Regions from separate parts of the Enterococcus sp. LJL90 genome, predicted to be linked through region 4. Evidence: a T-box and tRNA genes for the amino acid it is inferred to sense, from the RefSeq annotation. Region 4 holds a T-box; the other regions hold tRNA genes.

Region 1 (7,503 bases), on a different contig from region 4:
GCTGTTGGCTAGTTTCTCCGGAACGATAGTCGGGATAGATATTTTGGTAATCCGTACTAGCCGTGACAAAAATCGTTACGAAAGTTGCCTCTCTGACAGCTAGTGTTTCTCCGTCTTTTACAAAAACTTTTCCATCAGTCTCACCAATTTGCAATTGGCTGTTTAACCGCAATTGATTATCCTGCAGACTTCCGCTGACAGTTATGTTATTTCCAAAAACGCTAGTTGAAATTTCCTTACCTAAGTTTCCCTCAAGAACCTCTTTTTCATTATGAATCGGAAAACGTATATCAAAATTCGTTTTTATATTTTCAGCTGTGTACTTAAAAGCAATGACGTTATCAGGGTAACTAGCCAAATATTCTCTTGAAAAAGTCCCACCTTGATAATCAAAAGAAACCGTTGCTAGCCCTTTGGTTAAATCCAATGAACGAAGATAATTTTCCGCCTGCGATTCATCTAGCAGAAAATTAACATAAATATTTCCCCACGACTGATAAGCGCCATAACCATTTGCTCCGCCAACCAATTGTTGCGCTAGCTCAGCTGCTTGCTCATTTTGATTTGCTTGATACAACTCAATAACTTTTTGATAAACTGCTGACATTTTTAGCCCATTTTCAGCAATGGGCTTATTGCCGCCATTATAATCAGGACGCCTTGCGCTGGGACCACCATTCCATAAAGTTTTCTGATTGAAGGTCAGCCGCTCTTGGCTAATCTCTCCATAGATATTAGCCCCCATGCTGCTGTTGCCGATTGGCAAAGTAAATTGCTGCCACAAATTGTCTTCTTCAGTCGTATTAAAAGCTCCAGGAGATAAGATTGTCTTACCTTTGGAGGCGGGTTCGGTGTACCACAAAGTCAAGGGATTTAAAGGATGGCGTTGCTCTACCGTTTTTGTTTTCATGGGCAAACTCCTTAAAAATAAAATTCTGCTTAGATTGAATAATAAATTTTGAGTAAGTCAGACATTTATAAATCATTCATCAAAAATACGAATTCTCATGGCAATCACTTACCAAAAGCGATTGGATTGGTTATTTTCAAGTTTCCAGATAGACTGGGATTATTAAAAAAAAACAGCACTGAAATAACAAATATTTGTCATTCAGTACTGTTGATACATCTGTTTAAAAGATAATTGATAAAGAAAATTATTCTTCATTTGGAATTGTGTCCATAATGACAGTATCTTATTTTGGTCAAAATCCATCCAGTTAAAGGTCAAATCACTACTCAAAATGAAGTCAAAAATTATTTCAAACTATACCTAATCTAAATCAATCCGCACATCATCTTTTAAGATATTATCAATTGTCAGTTGCATGAGGCTGATAATCTGCTCATCAGTCGGTTTGATAATCGCCGAAGACATCAACGAGGCAATTCCGGTAGCAACCACCCAACAGCCCATATTTAGAGACTGAATCTGCTCTGGAGAAAGATTTTCATAGCTGGGATCCTTTGAAGCCAGCTCAGCAAAAAGATTATTAGAAAATTCCTGCATTTTATTGCCAAAACCTGATTCCTCCAAGTAAAGCGCCCGGTAAAGTTGTTTTTCCCGTTCAGCAAAATGGATGTAATTCAGCGCTAAATCAATCAGTGGCTGACGAGTGTGTTCCACCATAAAAACTTCATCCGCCAAATAAGCATAGAGCTGGTCCAATAATGCTTCCTTCAGGTCGTTCATATTTTTAAATTCCAAATAGATTGGTTGGGTCGAACAACCCATCTTAGCAGCAATATTCCTGGCGGTAAAACGTGAGAATCCTTCGGTTGCGACAACTTCGTATGCAGCTTTTAAAATTTGTTCTTTTGTTATTGTTTTCTTGCGGGCCATGATGATTCCTCCCTGTCTGGCGTCGGTAACAACGTTTTCAATCTCTGTTATATTTACATTTTACCACGTTTTATTTAAAGTGCAAAACTCTTTTTAGATAAGCTTTCAATTATGACCATGTAATTTAATTAAACCTTCAATAAGTTATCAAAACAAATGTTTCCAGTGGTAATAATTGTTTTTAGGATTTGCAAATGCTATCATATTTCATGTAATTAAAAATAAGGGGGATTTCCTGATGTCAAGTGAATTTCAAACAGAATTAAAAAAATATGCTCAACTGATTACCGAGGTTGGTGTAAACGTTGAAAAAGGACATACAATTGTGGTGCAAGCCAGTGTCGACCAAGCACCATTAGTCCGTTTGATTACCGAACATGCCTACAAATTAGGAGCCGCTGAAGTCATTGTCCAATGGAACGATGATTTTATCCAAAAAGAATTTTTAGCCAATGCTGACAGTGACCGTCTGGAAAATATTCCACAATATGTCGTTGACCGTTCAGATGATTGGGTGGCCAAAGGTGCTAGCCGCATCAGCATTGTTTCAGCAAACCCTGATTCATTGGCCGGTGTCGACGCTGACCGTGTGGCTACTTACCAAGCAGCTGCCGGTAAAGCCATGGCGAACCTCAGAAAAGCAACCCAAGCCAATAAAGTCAGCTGGACCGTTGTGGCGGCTGCCGGTAAAGAATGGGCAGCCAAAGTCTTTCCAGATTTAAACTCATCAAAAGAACAAGTTGAAGCCTTATGGTCAGAAATTTTTAAAACGACCCGCATCGACCAAGCGGATCCTGTTCAAGCTTGGAAGGATCACGATGCCAAATTAGCCTCAAAAGCTGCTGAGTTAAATAAAGAACAATTTACTGCGCTGCATTATACTGCTCCGGGGACTGATTTGATTGTTGGTTTGCCAAAAAATCATCTTTGGGAAGGCGCTGGCAGTTTCAATGCCCGCGGCGAAAAATTTATGGCCAATATGCCAACTGAAGAAGTCTTTACCGCTCCTGATGCAAATCGCGTTGATGGCGTTGTTTCCAGCACTAAGCCATTAAGCTATGCTGGGACTACCCTTTTAGGTATGAAATTTACCTTTAAAGATGGCAAAGTGGTTGATTTTTCAGCCGAACAAGGACAAGAAGTTTTAGCAAAATTATTGGCAATTGACGAAGGCGCCAAACATTTAGGCGAAGTCGCTTTAGTGCCTGACCCTTCACCAATTTCCCAATCTGGCATTACTTTTTACAATACTCTATTCGATGAAAATGCCTCAAATCATTTAGCATTAGGTTCAGCCTATGCCTTCAGTATCGAAGGCGGCACCGAAATGTCCGAAGAAGAATTAATCGCTGCCGGTTTAAACCGCAGCCACACCCACGTCGACTTCATGATTGGCTCCTCACAGATGAACATCGACGGCATCAAAGCCGATGGCACCCGCGTCCCTGTTTTCAGAAATGGTGATTGGGCGTAAATAAAAAGGCAGCTTCCTGATGTATGAGAATCAGGAAGCTGCTAATTTTTTATCCTAAATTTGTCCAAGTTGGCGTTACTCCCCACACAAAACCACGGTAGTAACAAATAATCAAATACAGTACTAAAATAATAACTGTACTGGTTAAACTAATGCGTTTAACCACTTTTTCGGGCAGTTGCAGCTCATATTTGGTCCCGAAGTTTTGCAACAGCGGAAGAACTAGAATCAGAAAAGGGCTTATATAACGACCAGATAAGTCATCAAACGGCTGCCTGTTTAAAATTAAATAGAACCCTGCGAAAATCCCAATCCAATTCAATAGAAAAACACCAATAGAAATAGTTTGGCTAGCTCCAAACCAGCGCCTTTTTTTCTCTGTCAATAATACTAAAAATAGGCAAAGTAGCCATAGTATATTCAATAAATTAGGTAAAATTAATGGTGTCACCTGCCAAAGCTGTCTGGCTCTCCTCCCCATAGTTTCAACATTTAAATAATTTGTGAAAAAAACCTTAGCCAATTCCACTAAATTAATTTGCCAATGTAAAACTATCAGAAATATCCCAATCAATAAAGCCCCAGAAATGACTAATAAGCTGCGCCGGTGCTTTTTTAACTTTTTGAACCAATTAAGAACTGGCTGATGGAGACTTGGTAGCGCTAAAAGCAGCGGTAAAGCAAAAAGATAATTATTTTTTAAAAAGAACAATAAAATCAGCGAAGTTGTTAAGCCAAGCCACTCTCTCTTGGTATACTCTGCAAACTTTTGTTTTTGTTGTAAGTTGAAGATCATCATAATAAAAAATGACACTACAACATAACAAAAAACATCATAGCTGGGACTAGCCAATTTTTGAATAAAAGGAACTGTAAAAAGCATGATCAAAGACCATTGGCCTACCTTGCTGGCTTTGATGATAAAATAAAAACTAATTAAAAAGAACAGTAGATTTGTCAGCCGAGAAAAGACCAAGATCCAACCAATACTTGGATAGATAAAACGGCCGATTAACGCGCCTAGCGCAGCCGGCAGATGGGCAATATCAATTCGACTAATTAAATTACTGTCCGTTAAAATATTCAACGCTACACCATCAGCACTGATTGCCGTGATTTTTTGACTAAATAGCTGACCCAAATCGATATTTTTCGGTAGCGAGGTCGCCACCATTTCAATTTCCCTAAGAGCTTCTTCTGACATCGCTTCAGGATGATTGGCACTAAACATATTGTAGACAGCGCTAAGATGAAATCCTTCATCTCCGTTAGATAATGGAAAAGTCACAAAAATCGACAGGATACCAAAAATTAACATTATCACAAAAAAAGTTATCGCCGGTTTTCTTTGATTTACTCCCACACTCACACCATCCCTCAAAAATAAGAAAAGACTACAACATAAAAGCTTTTATAGATTAGCTATCCGAACCAGCTTGCTTTTACTATAACCAAGTATAATGATGAGAAAGCTTATATGTTTCGGCTCTCCATAACATTATAGGCCCACATTAACTAATATAGACAGCGTTTGTTGCTTAAGTTTCGGAAAATCAAATCTATTTTGACTTATGCCACAGTCTCTTTGATTGACGTCCCCTGCCGGAATCGAACCAGCAACTAATCCTTAGGAGGGACTTGTTATATCCATTTAACTAAGGGGACAAATACTTTACTATTTTATCTTTGCAAAATGTTTATGTCAAACGCTTTTAAGGTTATAATGATATAGTAATTAAAATTTTGGAGGTTTTAAAATGGTAAAAAGATTAATTAGCGCATTTTCTAGCGAAATCGCTAACATGACAGCAGCTGAGTTGAAACAATCAATTAAAGCTAGTGAAGGCCGGACAATTGCGGTGGAAAATGTGGTCCTGGCTTCACCAGCAGCCGGCGATATTACTAATGCAGAAGTGGTTAGCGCTTATGGAGCCGATTTAATTTTGCTAAACGCCTTTGATTGTTTCCGTCCGATTGTTTTTGGAATGCCTGGCACTACTGTAGAAGGTTCTTTTGCACAATTGATGAATCCAGAAGCGGAAGTTGAAAATCCGATTCCTACTTTGAAAAAATTAACGGGCCGACCAATTGGGATAAATTTAGAACCAATTGCTTTTTCTGATGACATGCTAAGCGAACGAATTTCAATTAGCTCTGGTCGAACTAGCTCACCAGAAACAATCCAAAAAGCGGAGGAAATGGGCGTTGATTTCATTTGTTTTACTGGAAATCCTGGAACTGGTGTGACCAATGCAGCGATTGCGGATGCTGTTAAAGTTGCTAAACAACATTTCAGTGGCTTAATTATTGCTGGTAAAATGCATTCAGCTGGCTCAAGTGAACCTGTTGTGACACCCGAAGCTGTTGAAGCTTACGCAAAAGCTGGCGCAGATATTTTATTACTGCCGGCTGTCGGAACAATTCAAGGTTTCACGGAAAAACATTTAATTGAAGCTGTTGAAATTGCGAAAAGCTACGACTTGTTAACGATGACAGCAATCGGAACTAGTCAAGAAAGTGCACGTCCGGAAACCATTCGTCAGATGGCGATTGTCAATAAAACTTGTGGCGTCGATATCCAACACATCGGGGATGCCGGTTTTGGCGGAATGACTTTACCAGAAAATATTTATGAAATGTCGATTGCTATCCGCGGATTGCGCCATACAATTAATCGCATCGGCCGTTCAGTAAATCGTTAAAATTCTTTAAGAATAGGCAAAAAACTTTTAATCTGACTCTTCAGTTGCTATCATAATTGCAAGGACCAAAAAATTTTGAACAGTCTTGCTCCTTCATCACGAGTGAGGTAACTGAAATTAGGAGTGATCGAAGATGAAAAAAACGTCAGAAGAAATCTACGCTAAACGTTTCCATCAGTCAAAAGTCAGTCGCGAGTTAGTTATCAAGGCCGCTCTCAAAAATTTCCACGAAGATCCTGAAAATCAACGTCCCAAAACCAAAATTCGTTATAAATTAACCAAATCTGCTCGGCTTTTTGAGTAATTTGCTTTCTTTTAAAACTAAATAATTCCAAACAAAAAACGTCGATTTGCCTCAACAACAGTCGACGTTTTTGATTTTCTCAGAAATTTATAAACAAAAGAAAAAATAGAATATCCCCAGTGATTTTCCTATTTTGTAATAGCTCTTTTAGATTTTATTTTTACATCTAGTAAATGCTAATTTTTTTTAAAGCATAAAAACTAATCCCTACTATAAGAGAACGCTGCTTAAAAATAATCCTCCAAAATTGGTTTTTTCGGCAAAATCCGTTGACCTAAATCCGCTAATAAATCTTCGGGAGCTTGAATTTTCTCGAAAAATTTTAGCTCCTCACCAGAACGAAAACCTAGCATCAATTGCGTCAGACCTTGAATATCACAGGTCAAAGTGCTGAGTTCAGCCTGCAGATTGTCAGAAACAATCTGGCAGTCCCCATTAGCAGAAATTGTGATTTGATATTTCCCGGTATTCCAAGGGGCGTAGCGATCTTCAGTCAGCTCCAAAATAAAATTCAAGTTCGTTGCTGCCGCTAAAAAAGGATATTCCTCTAAGAAATTAGCTGCATTGACGATTCGGCCCATCATTTCTGGTCGAACAGAAATCTCCAACGCTGGCTTAGCAAAGAGATAATTCAAATTACTCGCGCTTCTGCCAGTTTCATAATGAAATTTTCCAAAGGAATCGCTATGGCTGCCGCAATAATTCGCCAAGCTCCAAAAAGCCGCTGCCGTCAAATATTCCCATTCAATAATCGTGAACTGACCTTCATCAAAACGATAAGCCAGATAGCCTTTAGCTAGGCCCTCTTCATTAAAATAGACCGCATATTGACTATGATGGTGCATCTCAAATTTATATTGATACCACCAGTCTGCTCTTTTTACTGGGCCCACTTGATTTGCCATAACTGCTTCATAAACATTTTTGATATCAGCCTGAGCCTCTCGAAAACTTAGTCGCTTCACTGTGCCCAATTGATTATTTGCTTTCGGCCAATCTGAACCGGCAATATCGTAAATTGTTTTTTCAAACAAATACTCATAACCATACCGACGATAAAATGGATAGGAAAATGGCGCTAAATAAGTTAAAGCCACTCCCGCTTGATTCAAGTCATTTAGCATTTTTTCCATCAACTTGTTAATGCCCCCCTGACCACGATATTCAGGATAAGAGGACA
Region 2 (7,503 bases), on a different contig from region 4:
AGCGCAGGTCTTGTTTATTCTCTGTCAAAAAATCACTTTCCTTCATTTCTCGATAATAAATTTGATTGTATTGTTGCCAGCATTTTGATAGCTACTAACTCAGTAAAAACATGCTAAGCTTGAACTTAGCTTACAAAATAATTTACAAGCTGTCCATTATCTAAAAAAAGACAGCTACTGGACTTCAATTGCATAAAGCGACTGTCAAAAGTCGAACCAAAAAGCTAACTTTTGGCAGTCACTTCAAAATGAAGGCCAGACCAGCTGTCTGAAAATAAACTAATAGTTAATGAAAGAGTTTAGAAAAAAGTTGGGTTCATCAAGTGATACCAGTTTATTTTTTCTCGGTCAGAAATTGAATGAAGGCGACAATAATTGAGAAGACAGTTAGAACTGAAACAATTAGCTGGGAAACATTCGTGGCATAACCGGTTTGCGCTGGATCTAGAATGCCTAAAACGAGGTAATAAACAGTCCAAATAAGACCAATGCCTAAAAGTAGAAAAGCAGCCATAATGATATAGGGATTGGCTTTTTTTAGTTGTGGCATTAAGCTTAAGAGTTTATTGGTCTTTTGTGCTTTACTTTTTTGTTTCCGGGTAATCACGCCGCTGAAAAAACCAACGATGACGCCGATGGATAGACCGATACAGATTGCAAAGAAGATAGTCATAGAACTCCTTAAAATTGAAATTATTTAAAAAATACGTGGTAACAGTCCGGCAATATCTTTTAGGCATCAAATCTTTTGCGCTTGGAGGAGCTTTGAATGCCTAATGCTTCCCGATATTTAGTGACTGTTCGGCGGGAAATTTGAATCTCTTTTTCCTTTAATAAATCAACAATTTTTTGATCCGATAAAGGTTTTTGCTTATTTTCTTCAGCGACTAATTGGGCAATGGCCTGCTTGGCACTGTCTGCACTTTGGTCATCGCTGCCGGCTTCATTAATCCGATTGGTAAAGAAATTTTTTAATTCAAAAATGCCAAAATCGGTCTCTAGATATTTGCCATTAACTGAGCGACTAACGGTTGATTCGTGAATCTCAAGTTCTTCAGCGACTTCCTTCATCGTTAATGGTCGCAAAGGACGCCTGTCATCTAAAAAGAATTGCTGTTGAACTTGGGCAATGACGGTACCGACCCGTAAAATAGTATCTCCCCGCTGTTGCATCATTTTTTTCATCGTTTGGTATTCCTGTTGCTTGCCTTTTAAATAGGCCAGCGTTTCATCATCCGCTTTAGCCTGCATCCGTAAAAAATATTTTTCCTGAAATTTTATTTCTGGTTGACCTTTGCGGTTGGAACTGATTTTAATTTGGCCTTCAACAACTTTGACGGATAAATCAGGCACGACATATTGTTCGGTTTCTTGGCTAAAGCCACTGCCGGGAGAAGGGGTCAAGGTTTGCAGATAGTCAAAAATTTGTTGAATATCCTTCAATTCAATCGCAAATTTTTTGGCGATTTTTTCCCAGCGCCGGGCAACCAAGTCTTCAAAATTTTCCTCTAAAATAATATAAGCTAGGGCTGGGGCATAGTCATCCCGCTCTGTCTGCAGCATCAGGCACTCCTGCAAATCACGGGCCCCCACACCAGCGGGTTCTAATTGCTGAATCAAGGTCAATGCATCCAAAAGCTCAATAGCACCGGCACCGGTTTGTTCCGCAGCTTCTTCCAAAGAAATTTTCAAATAGCCATTCAAATCAATATATTCTACTAAATATAAAACAAGACTTCGTAAAAACGTATCCCGATAATTTAAATGGATTTGCTGAATCAAATATTCAAAAAGAGAAATCCGGTCTTGGGACACCAGATTAATAATGTCTAAGCCTGCTTGACTGGCACCAGAACCGCGGCCATAATCTGCCACAAAGCTTGGCTCGATCACTTCAATCAAAGGATTTTCTAAGGCCATATTATCCAAGTAATCTACCAGTTCTTCAGTATTAAATTGCAGGACCTGCAAGGATTGCTGAAGCTGCTGAGTCATTGCCAGCTTTTGGGTTTGCCGCTGTTGTTGTGAAAAATTTTGTTCAAATTTCATATTTTTAAAATTTCCTCTTGTTTTTTTTTGCTAAGTCGGATAAACTATAACTCGTGCCGCGCCCTTAGTGTAGTGGATATCACGTAAGATTCCGGTTCTTGAGACGGGGGTTCGATTCCCTCAGGGCGCGTAAAGCTAAATTCATTTTGTCTTGAATCCGCAGAAAAGTCAATCTTTTCTGCGGGTTCTTTTTTGTATTTAGAAGTAGTTAGGAAACAGCTGCATAAAAAATTTTAGCGAATTATTTCCCATAAAACAGTTCGCAATTTTCTGACAATTCGCTTCATAAAAACTTTACAACTCTTTCACAAAAAAACATAGGCTTTCGGTTGTTTTTTTTGAGGCAAACTGGTAGAATAATTTTTGTAGGAATGAGGAAGAAAAAGTTTAAAATTTTTCCCATCCGAATTTTTTTGAGGTCTATGGGTCGTTTTTGGTCTACTATGGACAAAAATTGTCCTACTAAGGAGAAAACAATGCTTGATGATTTGAAATTGATTGAAGCAGTGGCTCCGGAAATGATTAAACTTCTACAAGAACGCGTGCAAGTCCTGAGAGCTATCTACTGGCAACAACCGATTGGCCGGCGAAGTCTCGCCGATAATTTAGGAATGACAGAGCGGGTATTGCGTACCGAGACCGATGAATTAAAAGAGCTTGAGTTAATCCACAGTTCGAAAAGCGGCATGTCCTTAACCAAAAAAGGTCAAAAAGTTTTTCGCCAGCTGGAAAAGTTGATGAACAACTTGAAGGGCATGGATCAGCTAGAGCAGCAAATCGCCAAGCAATTTTCAATTGAACGTTGTCTAATTCTTGAAGGAGATAGTGATCTCCATGAAGAAATTATTTCGGAATTTGGTTCTGCTTTGTCGGATGTATTAAATGTTAACTTACCCATAGGCGAAAATATTATCGCAGTCATGGGTGGTACGACGATGGCAAAAGTTGCCCAACATTTGAAAAACTTGGAAACCAGTCAGCGACACAATATTTTTGTACCGGCTAGAGGTGGTATCGGCGAAGCATTGTCGGTTCAAGCCAACTCTGTCAGTGCTGTGATGGCAGCAAATTCTGGCGGCGAACACCGTGCACTTTATGTGCCGGAGCAGTTGAGTCGGCAAACCTATGAATCATTGTTGCAAGAACCATCAATTCATGGTGTACTGGGATTAATCAGCCAAGCCAATTGCGTGATTCACAGTATTGGTCGTGCGTTGCACATGGCAGCCCGCCGCAAGATGAGTGAAGCAGAATTAGTGATGCTGCGTCAAAAACATGCGGTTGCAGAATCCTTCGGTTATTTTTTCAATGAAAATGGCGAAGTGGTTTACAAAGTTCCCCGAGTCGGTATTCAGCTGCGGGATTTAGAAAAAGTTCCTTTGATTTATGCCATCGCTGGCGGAAAATCAAAAGGCAAGGCGATTCGTGCCTATTTAGAAAATGCTCCACAACAAACGTGGCTCATCACGGATGAAGCTGCGGCAAACGAGATTTTAAAAGGGTTCTCCCTTTAAAATAAATTAATTTGTGATTTTCATAAGGAGGAAATCTTAAATGACAGTTAAAGTAGGTATTAATGGATTTGGACGTATTGGACGCTTAGCATTCCGTCGTATCCAAGATGTAGCAGGAATCGAAGTAGTAGCAATCAATGATTTAACAGACGCTAAAATGTTAGCTCACTTGTTAAAATATGATACTACTCAAGGACGTTTCAACGGAACTGTTGAAGTTCATGAAGGTTCTTTCAACGTAAACGGCAAAGAAGTTAAAGTTCTTGCTAACCGCAATCCTGAAGAATTACCTTGGGGTGAACTAGGCGTTGATATCGTTTTAGAATGTACTGGTTTCTTCACTTCAAAAGCTGCTGCTGAAAAACATTTAACTGCTGGCGCTAAACGTGTTGTAATCTCTGCTCCTGGTGGAAATGACGTGCCAACAATCGTTTACAACGTAAACCATGAAACATTAACTGGTAAAGAAACAGTTATCTCTGGTGCTTCTTGTACTACTAACTGTTTAGCTCCTATGGCTAAAGTATTAAACGACGAATTTGGTGTTGTTGAAGGCTTGATGACAACTATCCACGCTTACACTGGCGACCAAATGACTTTAGATGGACCTCATCCTAAAGGTGACTTCCGTCGTGCCCGTGCTGCTGCAGCAAACATCGTGCCTAACTCAACTGGTGCGGCTAAAGCAATCGGCTTGGTAATTCCTGAATTAAACGGTAAATTAGATGGAGCTGCTCAACGTGTGCCTGTTCCAACTGGTTCATTAACTGAATTAGTAACTGTTTTAGACAAACCTGTTACTGTTGATTCTGTTAACGAAGCAATGGCTCATGCTGCAAACGAATCTTATGGTTACAACACTGACGAAATCGTTTCTTCTGATATCGTTGGTATGACTTTTGGTTCATTATTTGACGCAACTCAAACTCGTGTGATGACTGTTGGCGACAAACAATTGGTGAAAACTGTTGCTTGGTACGATAACGAAATGTCATACACAGCTCAATTAGTTCGTACTTTAGAATACTTCGCAAATCTTTAAGATTTAAGAAGGCTAATTGAAGACGATTGTCTAATAAAGCGGGGAAGCGACGCGCTTCTCCGCTTTTTATTTAGAATAAATGAAAGAACGCACAAATTAATCAGGAGGTCCTCCAAATGGCAAAGAAGACTGTTAAAGATATTGATTTAAAAGATAAAAAAGTCTTAGTACGGGTAGACTTTAATGTTCCCTTAAAAGATGGTGTAATTGGTGATGATACTCGAATTAAAGCGGCATTGCCAACCATCCAATATGTTATCGATCAAGGCGGCAAAGCAATTTTGTTCTCCCACTTAGGTCGTGTTAAAACTGAAGAAGACAAAGCTGGCAAATCTTTAGCACCAGTTGCCAAACGCTTAGGCGAATTATTAGGCAAAGAAGTTACCTTCGTTCCTGAAACTCGCGGCAAAGAATTAGAAGATGCTATCAATAACATGAAAGACGGCGACGTTTTAGTTTTTGAAAACACACGTTTTGAAGATGTTGACGGCAAAAAAGAAAGCAAAAACGATCCTGAATTAGGCAAATACTGGGCTTCATTAGGCGATGTTTTTGTAAACGACGCCTTCGGTACAGCTCACCGGGCTCATGCTTCAAACGTTGGGATTGCTTCAACAGGTATTCCAACTGTTGCTGGCTTCTTAATGGAAAAAGAAATTAAATTTATCGGTGAAGCCGTTGAAGATCCAAAACGTCCAATGATCGCTATCTTAGGTGGCGCCAAAGTTTCTGATAAAATCGGCGTGATTGAAAACTTAATTCCTAAAGCGGATAAAATTTTAATCGGCGGCGGCATGACGTATACTTTCTACAAAGCTAAAGGTATGGAAATCGGCAACTCTTTAGTCGAAGAAGACAAAGTTGACTTGGCTAAGTCTTTAATTGAAAAAGCTGGCGACAAATTAGTTTTACCAGTAGATTCAATCACGGCTGCTGAATTTTCAAATGATGTACCGACCGAAGAGCACGCAGGTGATGTACCAGTTGGCCAAATGGGACTAGATATTGGACCTGAAACAATTGCTTTTTTTGCCCAAACTTTAGCGGGTGCGAAAACAGTTGTTTGGAACGGACCAATGGGCGTTTTTGAAATGTCAAACTTTGCCCGTGGGACCATCGGCGTTTGTGAAGCCATTGCTAACTTAGAAGGCGCAACAACCATTATCGGTGGTGGCGATTCTGCTGCAGCCGCTGAACAATTAGGTTTCGCTGACAAATTTACCCACATCTCTACTGGTGGCGGTGCAAGCTTAGAATTATTAGAAGGTAAAGAATTACCTGGCTTAGCTGCTATCAACGACAAATAAGCTTGCTTTTTTAAGAAAAAATCAACAGCTTAATAAAGAAACGGAGCGAAAAACATGCGTAAACCAATTATCGCCGGTAACTGGAAAATGAATAAAACAGCTTCAGAAGCAAAAGCTTTTGCAGAAGCTGTTAAGACTAAGATTCCTGCAAATGACAAAGTTGATACAGTGATTGGCTCACCAGCCTTATTCTTAGAAACTTTGATGAACGTCAGCGCAGGCACTGAATTAAAAATTTCAGCGCAAAACTGCTTCTGGGAAAATGCTGGAGCTTATACTGGTGAAACTTCACCAGCCGCTTTAGCTGACCTAGGTGTGCAATATGTGATTATCGGTCACTCTGAACGTCGGGAATATTTCCACGAAACAGATCAAGATATCAACAAAAAAGCCAAAGCTATTTTTGCTAACAAAATGACACCAATTCTTTGCTGTGGCGAATCTTTAGAAACCTATGAAGCTGGCAAAACAGCTGAATGGATTGAAGGCCAAATCAACGCTGGTTTAGCTGATTTAACAGCGGAACAAGTGAGTAACTTAGTGATTGCTTATGAACCAATCTGGGCAATCGGTACTGGCAAATCTGCTGATGCGCAAATCGCTGATGAAATTTGTGGCGTTGTTCGTCAAACAGTAGAAAAATTGTACGGTAAAGAAGTTTCTGAAGCTGTCCGCATCCAATACGGCGGTTCAGTGAAACCAGAAAACATTGCCGAATATATGGCCAAGGAAAATGTTGACGGAGCTTTAGTCGGCGGTGCCAGCTTAGAAGCTGATTCATTCCTAGCTTTGTTAGACTTTGTTAAATAAGAATTGCTAAAGCTTTTAATAATTCGCTTTCAAAAACGATTTTTATTTGCAGAAAAGAGAAATATTCTCTACAATAAATAGTGTTCATAAGGGTACGCCCTTTAGATAAAACAAACTCAAAGGAGAGACAAGTTATGTCAATTATTACTGATGTTTACGCACGCGAAGTCTTAGATTCTCGTGGTAACCCAACAATCGAAGTCGAAGTTTACACAGAATCTGGTGCTTTTGGACGGGGAATGGTTCCTTCTGGAGCTTCAACTGGTGAATACGAAGCCGTTGAATTACGTGATGGCGACAAAAACCGTTACGGCGGCAAAGGCGTTACTAAAGCTGTTGACAACGTAAACAACGTGATTGCTGAAGCAATCATCGGCTATGACGTACGCGATCAAATGGCAATTGATAAAGCTATGATCGAATTAGATGGAACTCCTAACAAAGGTAAATTAGGTGCCAACGCAATTCTTGGCGTTTCAATCGCTGTAGCTCGTGCAGCTGCCGATTATTTAGAAGTACCTTTATACCACTACTTAGGCGGATTCAATACTAAAGTATTGCCTACTCCTATGATGAATATCATCAATGGTGGTTCACATGCTGATAACTCAATTGACTTCCAAGAATTTATGATCATGCCAGTTGGCGCTCCTACTTTCAAAGAAGCTTTACGTTATGGTGCAGAAGTATTCCACGCTTTAGCTGGAATCTTAAAATCAAAAGGTTTAGCAACTTCAGTTGGTGACGAAGGTGGCTTCGCTCCTAACCTTGGTTCAAACGA
Region 3 (7,503 bases), on a different contig from region 4:
GGGCTGATGAAATATCTTTTCGCCACGTCTTTAGGAATACAATTGCCGCAAGAAATGAAGCAGCTAAAAAAATGCGGATGGATTATCCCGTTAACCGCTATACAACCCGGTGATTTGCTTTTTTGCGATACCAAAGAAAAGGATTTGCGGGTAGGCATTTATATTGGCAAGGAGTTAGTGATTTATGCTCAACTAAAAAAACAAGTTGTCACTGTGGAGTCTTTAGAAGAGTTTCAACCGAAATTTTCCAAAAGACTGTTTAATAATCATGGAGAGAATTTCGAGTAGAATTTGTGAAAAAAATTATCCCAAGGCTTTAAAATTATTTTGCCGCGAAGAGATTAGCTCAATACCATGTTTTTTATGGTCAAATCCAAAAAATTATAAAAACCGCTAAGAAGTTTTTTCCTAAAAAAGGGAAGAAAATCTTCTTAGCGTTTTTTTTAATCAAAATCTTTTTAGTGTATAAAACCGATGGGAATCATTCTAAAAGCTAATCTTCAATTTTAAATAACAATTTTTGTGGAAATAGTCCAATTGAGGAAATAAAAGATGGCCGGGTCAATCAATAATGTTAACGGAAAAGAGAAAATTGACCGATGTTGTCTTTTTTTATTTCTGAGATAAAAAAATATTAAAAAGTAGGCTTTCTAAATACTACCTATAAATAATATAAATTGTTATAAAGTTTCTAGAGCAATAAAAAGGCTCCCATATCTGAATTTTTTTAAAAATAGTGAGTGCTTATACGAGTTCAAAAAAAGAAAAAATTCACATAATGATAGTTTTTTCAAGAATTTTGATTGCTGTTTTAGTCAAGATTGACAGAAGATTTCTTCTATTTTATTCTCCATAAAAAGAATAAAAGTGAAGTCATTCGTAAATAAAATAGCGGGTTTTTATAAGTGCTTAAATTATACTTATAATTACCTGAATGTCGATTTTAAATGGATAAATATTTAGAAATTTGCTAAAAGAATTATTTGTTTCCTTTTAAGTATTTGAAATTTTTTTACGAATGCAGGAATCAGAAAGGAAGCCTAGCTATGAAAGCAGTTTTGAACACCACCATGAACCGTCGCATCTCCTTATTAAATTTATTATTCACCACCTATCAGCGGGTCAGCTTGGATGCTTTATCTCGCCAGCTCAATACTTCCAACAAGACGATTATCAGCGATTTGGATTATTTTCAAGAAAACTGGCCAGATGTGCTGGTGATTGATCTAAATAGCAAAACGGGTTTGCGAGTGGTGGAAAATGGAAATCAGACAGTTCAAACTATTTACGGGGATATTTTAAAAAAATCTCTGGAGTTTCAGTTGCTACAAGGGATTTTTTTTGAACCAGGGGAAAATTCTAAATATTGGGAGGATCGTCTTTTCATCAGCAATTCTAGTTTATATCGAATGGGAGTTCGACTAAGCCGAAAATTGCGGGATTTTGGAATCATTTTAGAAAAAAATCCTTTTAAATTAAAGGGAAGTAATGAAGCGCAGCTACGTTTATTCTTCCAAAATTATTTCTTAGAGGCCTATGGTTTTCGGGAATGGCCGTTTCCCTTTGACCAGCAAAAAATTTCTAAAGTCTTGAAGCTGTTTAACAAAGAATTCAAGTTAAATCTTAACAATGTTGAGCTGTATGAAGGCTGCTTTACTGCTTGTGTTGCCTTAATTCGTATTCAGCAGGGCAAGCTGATTGACTCTAAAAAAAATTTGAAACAGTTGCAAAATTTTCAAGCTAATCAGCTATTGGAATATTGTTTGAAGCAACTTGAGCAGAAATCGGAAAAAATTTCTGCAGCTGAATTGCCTGCAATTAAGAAGGACATCCTGCTGACTGTTTTTTGGCAGGAAATTAGCTGGGATAATCCAGCTGAAAAAGAACGCGTCCAGTTTGCGGCAGATGATTTTATTTCAGAGTTAGTGCAAAGGGGACAATTGAGTATCGATGATGGTAGTTATCAACGCCTTAAAGAGTTGTTTATCACGACTTATTTAAAACATAAAACTTATCCTTATCCCCGTTACATATTTTATCAGCGAAATAATTTTTCTCGACCAACAGTTGAAATAAATTTTCAGGAATTTTCAGAACTATTGGCAGCGCTTGTTTTAGCGATTGGGAAAAAATATCACATACCAGATTTGTCTTTTTACTACGACGATTTTTTATGCAAAATAATGATTCTTTGGGAGGGGTTGCCAGAAATGCTACAGCGCAATCGTCAAGCAATCAAAGTGGGGATTTGCAGCAACTTGGGTCCCGCCCATATTCACGCTTTAACAGAATATTTTTGGCAAATTTTTAATACTAAGATTACAATCATTCCTTTAAATAACGAATTTTATACTTCGAAGGAAAATGATTCAGCAAAAAATGAGCTGCCGGATTGCGATTTATTTGTGGCAAATTATCTTATGCCGAATGTTCCGAAGGATAGGTTAATTGTGGTGCGGGACATTCCGACTATGCAAAATATTTCAACCCTCAGTTTTGAAGTGGAGAAGCGGCGGCATATACCTAAAACCGGTAAACATGATTGGTATAATATTCAGCCGACTGCTTGAAAAGAAGCATTGCGAGGCTTGTTTTTTAGAGTAGAGCGTGTCGTAAAATTAAGCGACAACGCAAATCAACCATTGTGTGTGATTTCTTAATGAGGAGAGACTTTGACATAACAATTGTGAAGGTTAGATTTTTTGAAGGGTAACATAAGAGGCTTAATAAAAAAATTAGCCGTGCAACTCGTCGCTAATCAGCGAACTTGCACGGCTTTGAATTTTTACAGATGACTTTGTAGATTGTTTAAGCCAACACGGCAGCTGCAAGGGCCTGTTGAATTTCGACAATATTTTTATCTTTACGGAATTGGACACTTTCAGAAGGGGCTTCAGCACTAGAAATCCAAATCTTCAGCTCTGCGTCCAAGTCAAAATGGCCACTAGTTTCAACTGAAAAACGTGAAATTGATTTATAGGGAATCGATTTATACTCAACTTTTTTACCCGTCATCCCTTGTTTATCCACGATAATCAAACGTTTATCAGTGAAAACTATTAAATCCCGCACTAACTTGAAGGCCAAATCAACTTTTTCTTGAGGAATCAAGACATCCTGCAGCTCCTTTTGAACTGCTTCATTGCCATGTTGGGTGGCATTGCCCATTAAACCATCAAATAATCCCATAAAGCACCCGCTTTCTGATTTTCTTTTCTCTTTCATTATAAGGTGGCGGTGTGGGGATGGCAATTGTATTTTGTGAGTTTGGTTATCTCAGGCAAACACAGCTACAGCTCTTAAAGGTCAACCAAGTTTAGGTAAGGGGATTTTCTATGATTTATTTCTTCTCGTAGCTGATCTAACTTTAAATACGTTTCTTATAAAAATTTTTTTATTTTTATAAATAGTAAAGTATGAGTTAATGCAAAATCAATGCAAAATGTTTTGCATTCGAGGATATTTCCAGTAATTAAAAACAAACAAAAAAGTCTCTAAAACCCTTAACAAAAAAGGTTTTAGAGACTTTTATGATGTTTCTTGTGTTTTCTAATTACGTCACAGGAGGGATTCGAACCCCCGACCGTCCGCTTAGAAGGCGGATGCTCTATCCGGCTGAGCTACTATGACATCAGCAGAAGTAAAGGCGTTTCAATTGTGAGCTGCTTTTACTTTAGCAACATCAATGATTTTACCAGAACTGCAGCAGTGTTTCAACATTTATTTTCAACAAAATAACATTGTCGTCAATGAATGATTTTATCGGAAAATATTTAGCATTAAGCTAACTAAATTTTTTCATTTTCAATAAAAGGAAAATGTTTTCTGAAAAAAGCCACTATTTTTATAAAAATTTAGTACACTAGATGTAGAATGGTATGAGGTGAAGGAGTATGGAGACACAACAAGTTTTGTTGCGGCGGTTTCAAGAAACGGATTTAGAAGATTTCTATCAGTATGCGAGAATACCAGGCTTGGGAGAGGCTGCGGGTTGGCGCCATTTAGAAAATTTGGCTGAGGCGGCAGAAGATTTGCCAAGCTTGATCAATAATCCTTTTGCCTATGCCCTTGAGGATAAAAAAACGGGTAGGGTTATTGGACATTTAACAATCCATGATGAGTCGGCGGTCAATGATTCTAAGGAAAAAGAATTGGGTTTTGTATTGCATCCGGATTATCGGCGGCGGGGAATTATTTTTGAAGCTGTGACGGTTGTTTTGGCGGATTTATTCACTCAAGGAATTGAGAAAATTTATGCTGGCTATTTTGAAGATAATGAGGCTTCCAAGGCTTTAATTAATAAACTAGGCTTTACTTTTTCTGGAACCAGTAGCTACACTTCACCAACTTTACAGCAGACATTTAAGATGTTTGATTATGTGATGACACGAGAAAAATATTTGCAAACTATTCAGGAGGCAACTTATGAAAATGGAAACTAGTCAAGTTAAATTACGACCTTTTCAAGAAACAGATTTAGCTGATTTTTATGCTTATACAAAAATTCCGGGTTTAGGAGAGGCGGCTGGCTGGCGACATGCTGGCTCTTTGGCTGAAGCAGAAGCGATGCTGCAAAATTTGTTGAACAATCAGCAAACTTATGCGATTGAAGAAAAGCAAACCTTGCAGGTGATTGGCCATATTACAGTGCATGATGACTCTGAAGATCATGATCCACAAATAAAAGAACTAGGTTTTGTTTTACACCCGGATTTTCAACGGCGGGGGATTATGAAGTCTGTGGTAGCCCTAGTTTTAACAGAAGTTTTTTCACAACAGGTAACAAAAGTTTATGCCTGTTGTTTTACAGAAAATCAGGCCTCGCAAAACTTAATAGAGGGTCTCGGCTTTCAATTTGAACAAGCCGGCAGTTATAGTTCCCCTAGCTTGCAAAAAACTTTCAGCTCCAATGAGTATTTTATGACAAAATCCCATTGGGAGGATCTGCATATACTATATGAAAGGGCTGATTTTAAAATTAGCTCGCTGACGCAAGCCAATGCAGAAATGATTGCCAATCAATGGCACTATCCAGCAGATTATGCTTTTTATGATTTAAGCGCTGATCCTGAAGATTATGAGGAGATGATGGATGCTAAACAGCGGGGAGACAGCTATTATCAAGTAATCAAGGCAGGAGAATTGTTTGGTTATTTTGTTTTGGAACCAGCAGAAAATTCTGATGAAATTATTTTCGGTTTGGGCATGAGGCCTGCTTTAACTGGTCAAGGCTTCGGAAAAGAATTTTTTCAGTTGATTTTGGCTTTTATTCAGGAAAATTATGCAGTGAAGCGGATCAACTTAGCTGTTGCTGAATTTAATACACGGGCCCAGAAGTTGTATCAAAATGTCGGTTTTGTCAAAACCGGCGAGTATTTACAAGCAACCAATGGTGATCACTATCCATTTGTTACGATGCAGCTAGACCTTACCCTTTAGTTTTTCAAACAATCGTGGGATAATACAGCGATTAGGGGGATTTAAAATGTACGAAACAGAAATTCAGCAATGGCAAACTTGGAACACAGAACATTTAGGGGATGCCAGTCGCCGGAGTGCCATTTTAAAATTTTTATTAGAGGAAGTTCAAACGATGTTTGATGGTGACTTAGAAGGCCACTACTGGTCTGTTGACTGGGGCCAGCTAGATGAGAGTATCATTATCAAAGATGTTTTAGGGCAGCCTCTTGACCAGCTGACGTTGCCAGAGGGTTCCTTTGTAAGGGCCTTTGAAAAAAATTCCGCTTTTTTTATGCGGGACTTAGCAGATGTTGTCAAAAGAATTGTTGCTAAACATTAAAAAAGAGCCGTCGCTTCTTTTAGAAAAGTTTTCATATATTTTCATTGACGCTGAATTCTTTTTTTGATACTATTGTACTGTTGTAATTGTGGTCTCCACAGCTACAACCGCTCAGAACAAGTCTTAAGCACAAGCAATTGTCACTTGGGATGGCGAGTCTAAGTCTAATTTAAGGAGGTGCTGTTAAGCATGTACGCAATTATTAAAACTGGTGGCAAACAATTGAAAGTTGAAGTTGGTCAAGCCATCTACGTAGAAAAGTTAGCTGTTGAAGCTGGCGAAAAAGTTGTTTTTGATGAAGTGATTTTGGTCGGTGGTGACACTACTAAAGTTGGTGCGCCAACTGTAGCTGGTGCAACTGTTGAAGGAACTGTTGAAAAACACGGCAAACAAAAGAAAGTCGTAACTTTCAAATACAAACCTAAAAAACATTCTCACCGCAAACAAGGTCATCGTCAACCTTACACAAAAGTTGTTATCAACGCAATCAACGCTTAATAGCGATGAAGGAAGGCCCAGTAAATGATCAAGGGTACTTTTATGCGGAGTGATTCTGGTCGGATTCAAGCTTTTACTTTAACTGGTCATGCAGAGGCGGGTCCTTACGGTAGTGATATCGTTTGTTCTGCAGTATCTGCACTGGCAATCAGTGGAGTCAATGGTATTGATGCTTTGGCTGGATTTGCGCCGAAAATCGAAACCAACGATACAGAAGGTGGTTACCTTCATGTCGAAATGGTGGAGAATATTACGGCTGAACAAAGAAATATTGCTCAGATTTTATTGGAAAATCTGCTCTTAGGTCTTCAGGCAACTGAAGCTGAGTATCCAGATTTTGTCGAAATTATTACAACCAATCAATAGGAGGTGCAGACCATGTTATTAACAATGAACTTACAATTATTCGCCCACAAAAAAGGTGGCGGTTCTACATCTAACGGACGTGATTCAGAATCTAAACGTTTAGGTGCGAAACGTGCTGATGGCCAAACTGTTTCTGGTGGTTCAATCCTTTACCGTCAACGCGGTACAAGAATTTACCCTGGTGCTAACGTTGGTATCGGTGGCGACGACACATTATTTGCTAAAGTTGACGGCGTTGTGCGTTTCGAGCGCAAGGGCCGCGACAAAAAACAAGTGAGTGTTTATCCAGTTGCTCAATAATGTTTAAAATAGAGTTCTATCTCTTGCATGACAAGAGATAGGGCTTTTTTATTTGTCATTTTTTTTTGAATTCACTGGATTGAAAACTCCTAAACATTTTAGCTTTTTCATGAACTAACTAATCTTTTAGCATTCACCTGTAAATGCGGAATTTATATTTCAAATTAGTAAAAGTTAGCTATTTGAATGTGTTGTTTAAATTTTTCCATCAGCTTTCTAGATTGAATCTAGTTAAACCTGCAAATTTGTGGTATCAATCTGATTCAATGCCGAGCAATTGAAATTATTAAAAGCCAACTCTTTCCTTACGCCTAAAGTAAAAAATTCCGATAAGACAATTCAAATTTTTCAAAAAATATTTTTTTAATTGTTTTTATTGACTGAATAATATTTATATGGAATAGTTAAATTAAAAAGGGGAGTGAGGAAATGGCAAATGCTTACAAGGAGTATTGGAGAAATATGTTTAATATGGAGGGAAGAGCGACAAGAAGTCAGTTTTGGTGGCCGCAACTCGTAAATATTATGTTAGTTGTTGT
Region 4 (7,503 bases):
GAAAATGTCTATGCGGGAATCTATCAATGGCAGCAGGGAGAATTAATTGAAGTTTTAGCTGACCAACACATTGCTTTAGCGGAACTTTTAGAAAAAATTCCACCAGAGCAGGAGGTTTATTTTGTTGGAATCGATACCGAAAAATTTTTAGACATGCTTCAGGGCAATCCCTTGTGGACTATAAATCCCATTGCAGAATGGGATTTGCCAAGAGGAACCGTAGCTGCCGCCTTGGCAGCCGCGGGGGAGCCAGTAACAGATATCCACGGCTTTTTACCCGATTATTTGAAACGGGTAGAGGCCGAAGAAAACTGGTTGAAAACCCATCATGAGAACGGGGAAAGTTATGTTGAAAAAATTTAAAGAATTTCTTCAACTCTTTTTTTCCAAACGAGAGCCACTTACTTACCCTCAGCAGCAGGTAACCATACATGGGGAACTTTATTTAGCTCGTCAGCTTGAGGTTTTAGATGTGGATCAAGTTTTTGCCTTGGAGGGGGAAGTTTATTTTAATGAGCATCCCTGGACACGGGGGACTTATATCCATGAGCTACGCCAAAGCAAGAGTAAACTGTATTTAGGTTTATTTTTAGACAGCCAGCTATTAGGCTTTGTCGGTTGTCGGGTGGCCAGCGGTGATTGCCATATTACTAACGTTGCAGTCAAGCCAGCTTTGCAAAGTAGCGGCTTGGGCTCATGGCTGATTGACGAAGTCGAAAAATTTGCTATAATGTGGCAATGTGAGAGTATGAGTTTGGAAGTTAGAGTTAGCAATCTCAGCGCTCAGCGGTTGTATCGTCGCAAAGGGTTTGTATCAAGAAAAGTTAAATACAATTACTATGATGACAGTGCTGAAGATGCACTGGACATGGTGAAATATCTTTAAGTGAGGGATTGGCAGTGTTAGTCAACAAACATTTTCTGCCGGCAGAAAAATTAGCTCCTAAGTTATGGCAAATGGCAGAAGCCAGCTATCAATTTGGAGCGCCGTGGCAGGAAAATGAATTTCTAGCTGATTTAAGTTTAGGTCACAGTGAGTACGTAATTTTTGTGGAGGACGATTTGATTTTAGGTTTTCTTGGTTATCATTGGGTCGTTGATGAAGCGGAGATTACTAATCTGGTCGTCAATCAAGCAGAAAAGCATCAGGGTGTCGGCAATCGCTTAATTTGTGAGCTGATGGATCAAGTAGGCAGTAAAGGCGTCGAGCATGTCTATTTAGAAGTGCGGGCCTCCAATGAAGCCGCCCAGAAATTATATAAGAAAAACAAATTTGTTGCTGTGGGCAAACGGAAACACTATTATCAAAACCCTCAGGAAGATGGAATTGTGATGTCAGGAAAGGTGCGCATTGAAAAATGTCAGAAGTTAAGAGCTTAATTTTGGCGATTGAAAGCAGCTGTGATGAAACCAGCGTCGCTGTTGTCGAAAACGGCGAAAAAATTTTAGCCAACATTGTCGCATCGCAAATAAAAAGTCATCGTCGTTTTGGCGGCGTCGTGCCAGAAGTTGCCAGTCGTCATCATGTGGAACAGATTACTTTGTGCATTGATGATGCGTTGGCGGAGGCAGAAATTGAACCACAAGATTTATCAGCAGTCGCCGTAACTTATGGCCCCGGTTTGGTGGGAGCCTTGTTAATTGGCGTATCAGCGGCTAAAGCTTTTGCTTGGGCATATGATTTGCCGTTAATTCCTGTCAATCATATGGCAGGACATATCTATGCGGCAAAATATGTGCAGCCGTTAAAGTTCCCGCTTTTAGCTTTATTAGTCAGCGGCGGGCATACCGAATTAGTTTATATGGTTGAAGATGGTTCTTATGAAATCATCGGCGAGACTCGTGATGATGCAGCTGGTGAAGCCTATGATAAAGTCGGCCGCATTTTAGACCTGCCTTATCCCAGCGGAAAAGCTTTGGATGAATTGGCTCATCAAGGAAAAGATACTTATCATTTTCCACGGGCAATGCTACAAGAAGATAATTTAGATTTTAGTTTTAGCGGTTTAAAGAGCGCTTTTATTAATTTAGTTCATAATGCGCAACAACGGGAAGAAATGTTAGTTCCTGAAGATTTAGCAGCCAGCTTTCAAGCCAGTGTGGTCGATGTCTTAGTCGGCAAAACTAAAAAAGCCTTGGCTAGCTATCCTGTTAAGCAATTAATTATTGCCGGCGGTGTTGCTGCCAACCAAGCTTTAAGAGCAGGCATGACTGAAATGATGGCTGAAAATTATCCGGAAATTGAACTGTTAATTCCGCCATTGCGTTTATGCGGTGATAATGCGGCTATGATTGGTGCCGCCGGTTATATTGAATTTAAAAAGCAGCATCTAGCCAATATGGCTTTGAATGCCAAGCCAAGTTTGACATTTTAAATTGAATCCTGTGGTTTTTCTAGAAATTTACGCAGGAGTCTGCTATAATTTTGGCAGTTAAAAAATGTCTGTTACGACAAAAGAGTAGCGATTACAGATTTTCACAGCGAGTTTAGATTTGGTGGGAGCTAAACAAAAATGTAATGGTGAAACGCCCTTGTCAGATCCTGTTTACAGACGGCAGCTACCGTTATCAGCATAAAGTTGGCCGCAATTGTGGCAATCAGAGTGGTACCGCGGGAAATTCTCGTCTCTAGTTCTGTCAGTTTTAGGGCTGACAGTCTTAGAGGCGTTTTTTATTTACTTATTTATTTTGTTAAGGGGAGAAATTTTATGAACAATCAAGAAATCGTGGCAAAGGTCATCTTTGATGTTGTCAAAGAACATTTGTCATTAGCCGAAGTCCAAAAATTATTGGAAACACCCAAGTCAGTTGACCATGGCGATGTGGCCTTTCCAGCCTTTGCTCTAGCCAAGGCTTTTCGCAAAGCGCCGCAGCAAATTGCGGCTGACTTAAAAGAGCAGATTAACGGGGAAGCCTTTGAAAAAATTGAAGTCGTGGGACCTTATTTAAATTTCTTTATGGATAAAGGCCAAGTCACTGAAAAAACGTTGAAGGCCGTGATTGAAGCTGGCGAACATTTCGGCGACAGCACAATTGGGGAAAATGGCAATGTCACGATTGACATGTCTTCGCCCAATATTGCAAAACCAATCTCAATGGGCCATTTGCGCTCAACAGTTATCGGCAACTCGATTGCCTTAATCATGAAAAAAATCGGCTACAACCCGATTCGGATTAATCATTTGGGGGACTGGGGCACGCAATTTGGTAAATTGATTGTGGCTTATAAAAAATGGGGCAGTGAAGAAGCAGTGCGGGCGACACCGATTACTGAGTTGCTGCGTCTTTATGTACAATTCCACGAAGAAGCTGAAACAGATAAAGCTTTGGAAGATGAAGCGCGGGCTTGGTTTAAACGCTTAGAAGAAAACGACGAAGAAGCGTTGCGTCTATGGCAATGGTTCAGAGAAGAGTCGCTAAAAGAATTCAATAAAATTTACGATATGTTGGAAATTTCTTTTGATTCTTTAAACGGAGAAGCCTTCTACAATGATAAAATGGCTGAAGTTGTTACTCTGTTAGAGGAAAAACATCTATTAAAAGAAAATCAAGGGGCAGAAATTGTTGATTTGTCTGCCTATGACTTAAACCCAGCCTTAATCCGTAAATCTGATGGGGCAACTTTATATATTACCCGAGATTTAGCGGCGGCTATTTATCGTAAACGGACCTATGATTTTGCCAAATCGTTGTATATTGTAGGAAACGAACAAAGCAATCACTTTAAACAATTAAAAGCCGTTCTCAAAGAGCTAGGCTTTGATTGGTCAGATGAGATGGTTCACGTGCCCTTTGGTTTAATTACTCAAGGTGGTAAGAAACTATCCACCCGTAAAGGTAAAATTGTTTTATTAGAAGAAGTTTTAAACGAAGCAATTGCATCTGCCAATGAACAAATTACCGAAAAAAATCCTGACCTCGCCAACAAGGATGAAGTGGCCAAACAAGTTGGGGTTGGAGCGGTAGTTTTCCACGATTTGAAAAATGATCGCTTAAATAATTTTGATTTTAATTTAGAAGAGGTTGTCCGCTTTGAAGGGGAAACCGGTCCTTACGTGCAATACACCTATGCTCGGGCAATGAGCATTTTACGGAAGGCTGACTTTGTCGCAGATGCCGAGAAGTCATATACTTTGGCTGACCCTGAAAGCTGGGAAGTCGTAAAATTATTACAAAAATATCCGGAAACAGTTTTACAGGCGGCTAACAATTTTGAACCGTCAGTGATTGCTAAGCATGCGATTAAATTAGCGCAGGCCTTTAATAAATACTACGCCCAAACTAAAATCTTAGTCGATGACAATGAAAAAGAAGCTCGTCTAGCACTAGTTTATGCACTGACAACCTTATTAAAAGAAGATTTACGCTTGCTAGGTGTTCATGCACCGCAGGAAATGTAGGACAAACTTAAAAGCTTAATGCCTTTGACATACGAACTCCTCTAACAGTTTTTTCTAGACTGTTAGAGGCTCTTCATAAATCTAGGCGTTAAGCTTTTTTTATCCGTTAATTCCAAAAGCCAATGCGTCGCGAGGAATCTTTAGCGGCTTTTTTTAACAGCGGCACCAGTTGCTGAACTTTTTGTGGATTCAAGCGTTGGGAATCTCCGACTAAAGAAATGGAAGCGACAACCGTTTCAGTATAATCTCTAACGGGAACAGCTAAAGAAGAAACGCCGACGGTTAACTCGTCTTTACTGTAAGCAAAACCGGCTTGACGGATTTTTCCCAATTCTTCGGCAAATTGTAAAGGATTAACAATTGTTGAGGGCGTATAAGCTGTCAAGGTTCGTTCACTTAATTTATCTAAAGGTGAAGGATCTTGAAAGGCTAATAAAAGTTTTCCTGAGCTAGTTGCGTGGGCCGGATTGCGCCGACCGAGATGAGTTTTCATTTTCGTGTGGCTGGCGGATTCTTCTTTAAAAATATAAATAATCTCCCAGTCATCTAAAACAGCTATGTGGCCGCTCTCATTTGTTTTGACGACTAATTGGCTAAGGATTGGTGACAATTCCTGCTGGATGGTAATGGAGCTTAGTGCAACGCCCGCCAAGGTTAGTAAAGACAAGCCTAAAAGATAAGACTGTTGATCTTTAGCTTTGCGGACGAAGCCTTCATTGGCCAAGGTGTTTAAAGTTCGGCTGACGGCACTTTTCGATAAGCCAGTCTGCTTGCTTAATTCAGTCACCCGCCATTTACTTTTTTCAACGGTAAAACATTTTAAAATCAATAATGCATTTTTTACAGATTGCAGTTCTTGTGTCATCAGAACCCTCCTGTTTCTCTATGTGCAACACGATAGGAAATTCTTTAAAATGTAATCGCTTACCATAGGAGTATTTTAAACTAAAAAAACAAAAAAATAAATCTTGTTGCTTATAAAGGGAAGCAGGGCTTTTGCATTTTGACAAAGCTTCGTATCATAAGGGCATAGATAAGCGAGAAATGACGGTTAACAAGACTATAAAGGAGGAGCGGAATGAAGTTTGATGCAGAAAAGTTAGCAGATTTTTTGGCAGCGGCCTTCCAAAGTAAAGGTGTGCAGCCACTAACAGAAATAGTTCCGGGCTTAACGGTGGATCAAGCCTATCGAGTGCAATTGGAAACAATCCGGCGGGCTTTAGCTAAAGGACAAAAGATTACCGGTAAAAAAATCGGATTAACTTCTGTCGCCATGCAGGAATCTTTAGGAGTCAATGAACCTGATTATGGTCATTTATTAGATGCCATGGAAATTTCCGATGGCAAAAAAGTTCCTGAGGAGTTAGTTTTGCAGCCGCGGGTTGAAGGAGAAATCGCCTTTGTTCTTAAAGAGCGATTGATGGGCCCAAACGTGACAGCAGATGAAGTCGTGGCGGCCACCGATTATATTACGCCGGCCATCGAAATTGTCGACAGTCGCATTAAAGATTGGCGGCTGACTTTGCCGGATACCGTTGGCGATAACGCTTCTTCGGGATTATATGTACTGAGCCCGGCCAAGTTTTCAATTCATGATTTTGATTTGCGATTAGTGGGCATGGCCCTTTATAAAAACAATGAATTAATTAATACCGGAACCGGTGCCGCTTGTTTGGACAATCCGATTAATGCAGTTGCTTGGTTAGCAAATAAATTGGCAGACTATGATATTGCTTTAGAAAAAGGTGAGGTCATTCTTTCGGGAGCATTATCAGCAGCGGTACCGGCAGCACCCGGCGATTATTTTGAAATGAAATTTAATCAAATGGGCACGGTGTCAGTTTACTTTTAAAAGGAGGCGTCTATTTTGGAAAAATTAAAGGCTGGAATTATCGGCTCGGGAAATATCGGCAGCGATTTAATGTTTAAATTAAAAAAATCTGAGCTGATTGAACCCACTGTGATGATTGGTATTGACGATCAGTCGCAGGGAATGATTAAAGCCCGTGAAAATGGGTTACAGACTTTTGCAGGCGGCATTGATGAATGGGCCGAAAAAGCTCCTGAGTCAGTTGATATTTTATTCGATGCGACATCTGCTACTGCTCATCTCCACAACAATGAAATCGCCCAAAGCTTAGGCAAAGTTATGTTGGATTTAACGCCAGCCGCAGTCGGTCCCTTTGTGATTCCTTCGGTAAATTTGGCGGAGTACATTCAAGAAAAAAATATTAATATGGTGACCTGCGGAGGCCAAGCAACCGTGCCGCTTATTGCGGCGATTGCTGAAGTGCAACCGGTGGAATATGGCGAGATTGTGGCTACGATTTCCAGTAAGAGCGCTGGTCCGGGTACGCGGGCAAATATTGATGAGTTCACTGAGACGACAAGTAAAGCCATCGAAGAAATCGGCAGTGCCGAAACTGGTCGGGCAATTATTATTTTAAATCCGGCGGAGCCACCGATTTTTATGCGGGACACTGTTCGCGTGTTGGTTGATGGCAAACCTAAAACGGCGGAAATTTTAGCAGCCATTGATAAAAAAGTGGCTGAAGTTCAGCAATATGTTCCTGGTTACCATCTGCGGAGTGAACCAATCATTGATAAAAATGAAATTACTGTTTTTATTGAAGTTGAAGGCGCTGGCGATTTTCTACCAAGCTATGCCGGTAACTTAGATATTATGACTTCGGCGGCGACCAAAGTGGCGGAAGAAATTGCAAAACACCGTAGTCAGGAGGAAGCGTAATGGAAAAAGATTTAGATGTGGTCATTACCGAGGTTGCCCTGCGGGATGGCAGTCACGCCGTCAGTCACAGCTTCACCGAAGAACAAGTCCGTGATGTGGTTAAAGCTTTAGATGACGCAAGGGTGCCTTATATTGAAGTGGCCCACGGTGATGGCTTAGGCGGCAGCACATTGCAATACGGTTTATCGCGGGTCAACGAATTTAAATTAATTGAAACGGCCGTAGCGACTGCGAAGTATTCTAAAATTGCTGTTTTACTTTTGCCGGGGATTGGCACAGTTCACGACTTGCAGCACGCCCGAGATTTAGGAGTATCTTTAGTTCGCGTGGCAACCCATGTTACTGAAGCCGATG

Evidence for each region. A T-box is a leader RNA that pairs with one kind of tRNA and senses whether it is charged. The one in region 4 lies ahead of argS (arginine--tRNA ligase), so its partner is inferred to be a tRNA-Arg.
Region 1: it has a tRNA-Arg gene. The T-box ahead of argS (arginine--tRNA ligase) is inferred to sense a tRNA for this amino acid. The anticodon was not compared.
Region 2: it has a tRNA-Arg gene. The T-box ahead of argS (arginine--tRNA ligase) is inferred to sense a tRNA for this amino acid. The anticodon was not compared.
Region 3: it has a tRNA-Arg gene. The T-box ahead of argS (arginine--tRNA ligase) is inferred to sense a tRNA for this amino acid. The anticodon was not compared.

Annotation. Positions count from the first base shown of each region.
Region 1 is NZ_JBXPBQ010000006.1:119,349-126,851, forward strand. Features, by position in the region: gene AC1Z3S_RS13815 (glycoside hydrolase family 95 protein) at 1-910, opposite strand, end outside; gene AC1Z3S_RS13820 (TetR/AcrR family transcriptional regulator) at 1,274-1,843, opposite strand; gene AC1Z3S_RS13825 (aminopeptidase) at 2,082-3,317, shown strand; gene AC1Z3S_RS13830 (DUF2142 domain-containing protein) at 3,367-4,686, opposite strand; tRNA gene AC1Z3S_RS13835 (tRNA-Arg) at 4,911-4,982, opposite strand; gene AC1Z3S_RS13840 (DUF7916 family protein) at 5,075-6,019, shown strand; gene AC1Z3S_RS13845 (hypothetical protein) at 6,153-6,323, shown strand; gene AC1Z3S_RS13850 (GNAT family N-acetyltransferase) at 6,551-7,503, opposite strand, start outside.
Region 2 is NZ_JBXPBQ010000004.1:230,529-238,031, forward strand. Features, by position in the region: gene AC1Z3S_RS11230 (TetR/AcrR family transcriptional regulator) at 1-28, opposite strand, end outside; gene AC1Z3S_RS11235 (hypothetical protein) at 335-673, opposite strand; gene rpoN (RNA polymerase factor sigma-54) at 733-2,049, opposite strand; tRNA gene AC1Z3S_RS11245 (tRNA-Arg) at 2,108-2,179, shown strand; gene AC1Z3S_RS11250 (sugar-binding transcriptional regulator) at 2,526-3,563, shown strand; gene gap (type I glyceraldehyde-3-phosphate dehydrogenase) at 3,604-4,605, shown strand; gene AC1Z3S_RS11260 (phosphoglycerate kinase) at 4,722-5,912, shown strand; gene tpiA (triose-phosphate isomerase) at 5,967-6,722, shown strand; gene eno (phosphopyruvate hydratase) at 6,857-7,503, shown strand, end outside.
Region 3 is NZ_JBXPBQ010000006.1:205,505-213,007, reverse strand. Features, by position in the region: gene AC1Z3S_RS14295 (C40 family peptidase) at 1-288, shown strand, start outside; gene AC1Z3S_RS14290 (AcpB/EbpR/MafR family transcriptional regulator) at 1,047-2,570, shown strand; gene AC1Z3S_RS14285 (PH domain-containing protein) at 2,809-3,189, opposite strand; tRNA gene AC1Z3S_RS14280 (tRNA-Arg) at 3,557-3,630, opposite strand; gene AC1Z3S_RS14275 (GNAT family N-acetyltransferase) at 3,894-4,442, shown strand; gene AC1Z3S_RS14270 (GNAT family N-acetyltransferase) at 4,426-5,439, shown strand; gene AC1Z3S_RS14265 (hypothetical protein) at 5,486-5,800, shown strand; ribosomal protein L21 leader region at 5,896-5,970, shown strand; gene rplU (50S ribosomal protein L21) at 5,990-6,298, shown strand; gene AC1Z3S_RS14255 (ribosomal-processing cysteine protease Prp) at 6,323-6,664, shown strand; gene rpmA (50S ribosomal protein L27) at 6,677-6,964, shown strand; gene AC1Z3S_RS14245 (DUF805 domain-containing protein) at 7,394-7,503, shown strand, end outside.
Region 4 is NZ_JBXPBQ010000007.1:124,064-131,566, reverse strand. Features, by position in the region: gene tsaB (tRNA (adenosine(37)-N6)-threonylcarbamoyltransferase complex dimerization subunit type 1 TsaB) at 1-363, shown strand, start outside; gene rimI (ribosomal protein S18-alanine N-acetyltransferase) at 347-886, shown strand; gene rimI (ribosomal protein S18-alanine N-acetyltransferase) at 901-1,380, shown strand; gene tsaD (tRNA (adenosine(37)-N6)-threonylcarbamoyltransferase complex transferase subunit TsaD) at 1,359-2,375, shown strand; T-box leader at 2,437-2,633, shown strand; gene argS (arginine--tRNA ligase) at 2,709-4,400, shown strand; gene AC1Z3S_RS14955 (IclR family transcriptional regulator) at 4,507-5,265, opposite strand; gene AC1Z3S_RS14950 (2-keto-4-pentenoate hydratase) at 5,479-6,252, shown strand; gene AC1Z3S_RS14945 (acetaldehyde dehydrogenase (acetylating)) at 6,268-7,149, shown strand; gene dmpG (4-hydroxy-2-oxovalerate aldolase) at 7,149-7,503, shown strand, end outside.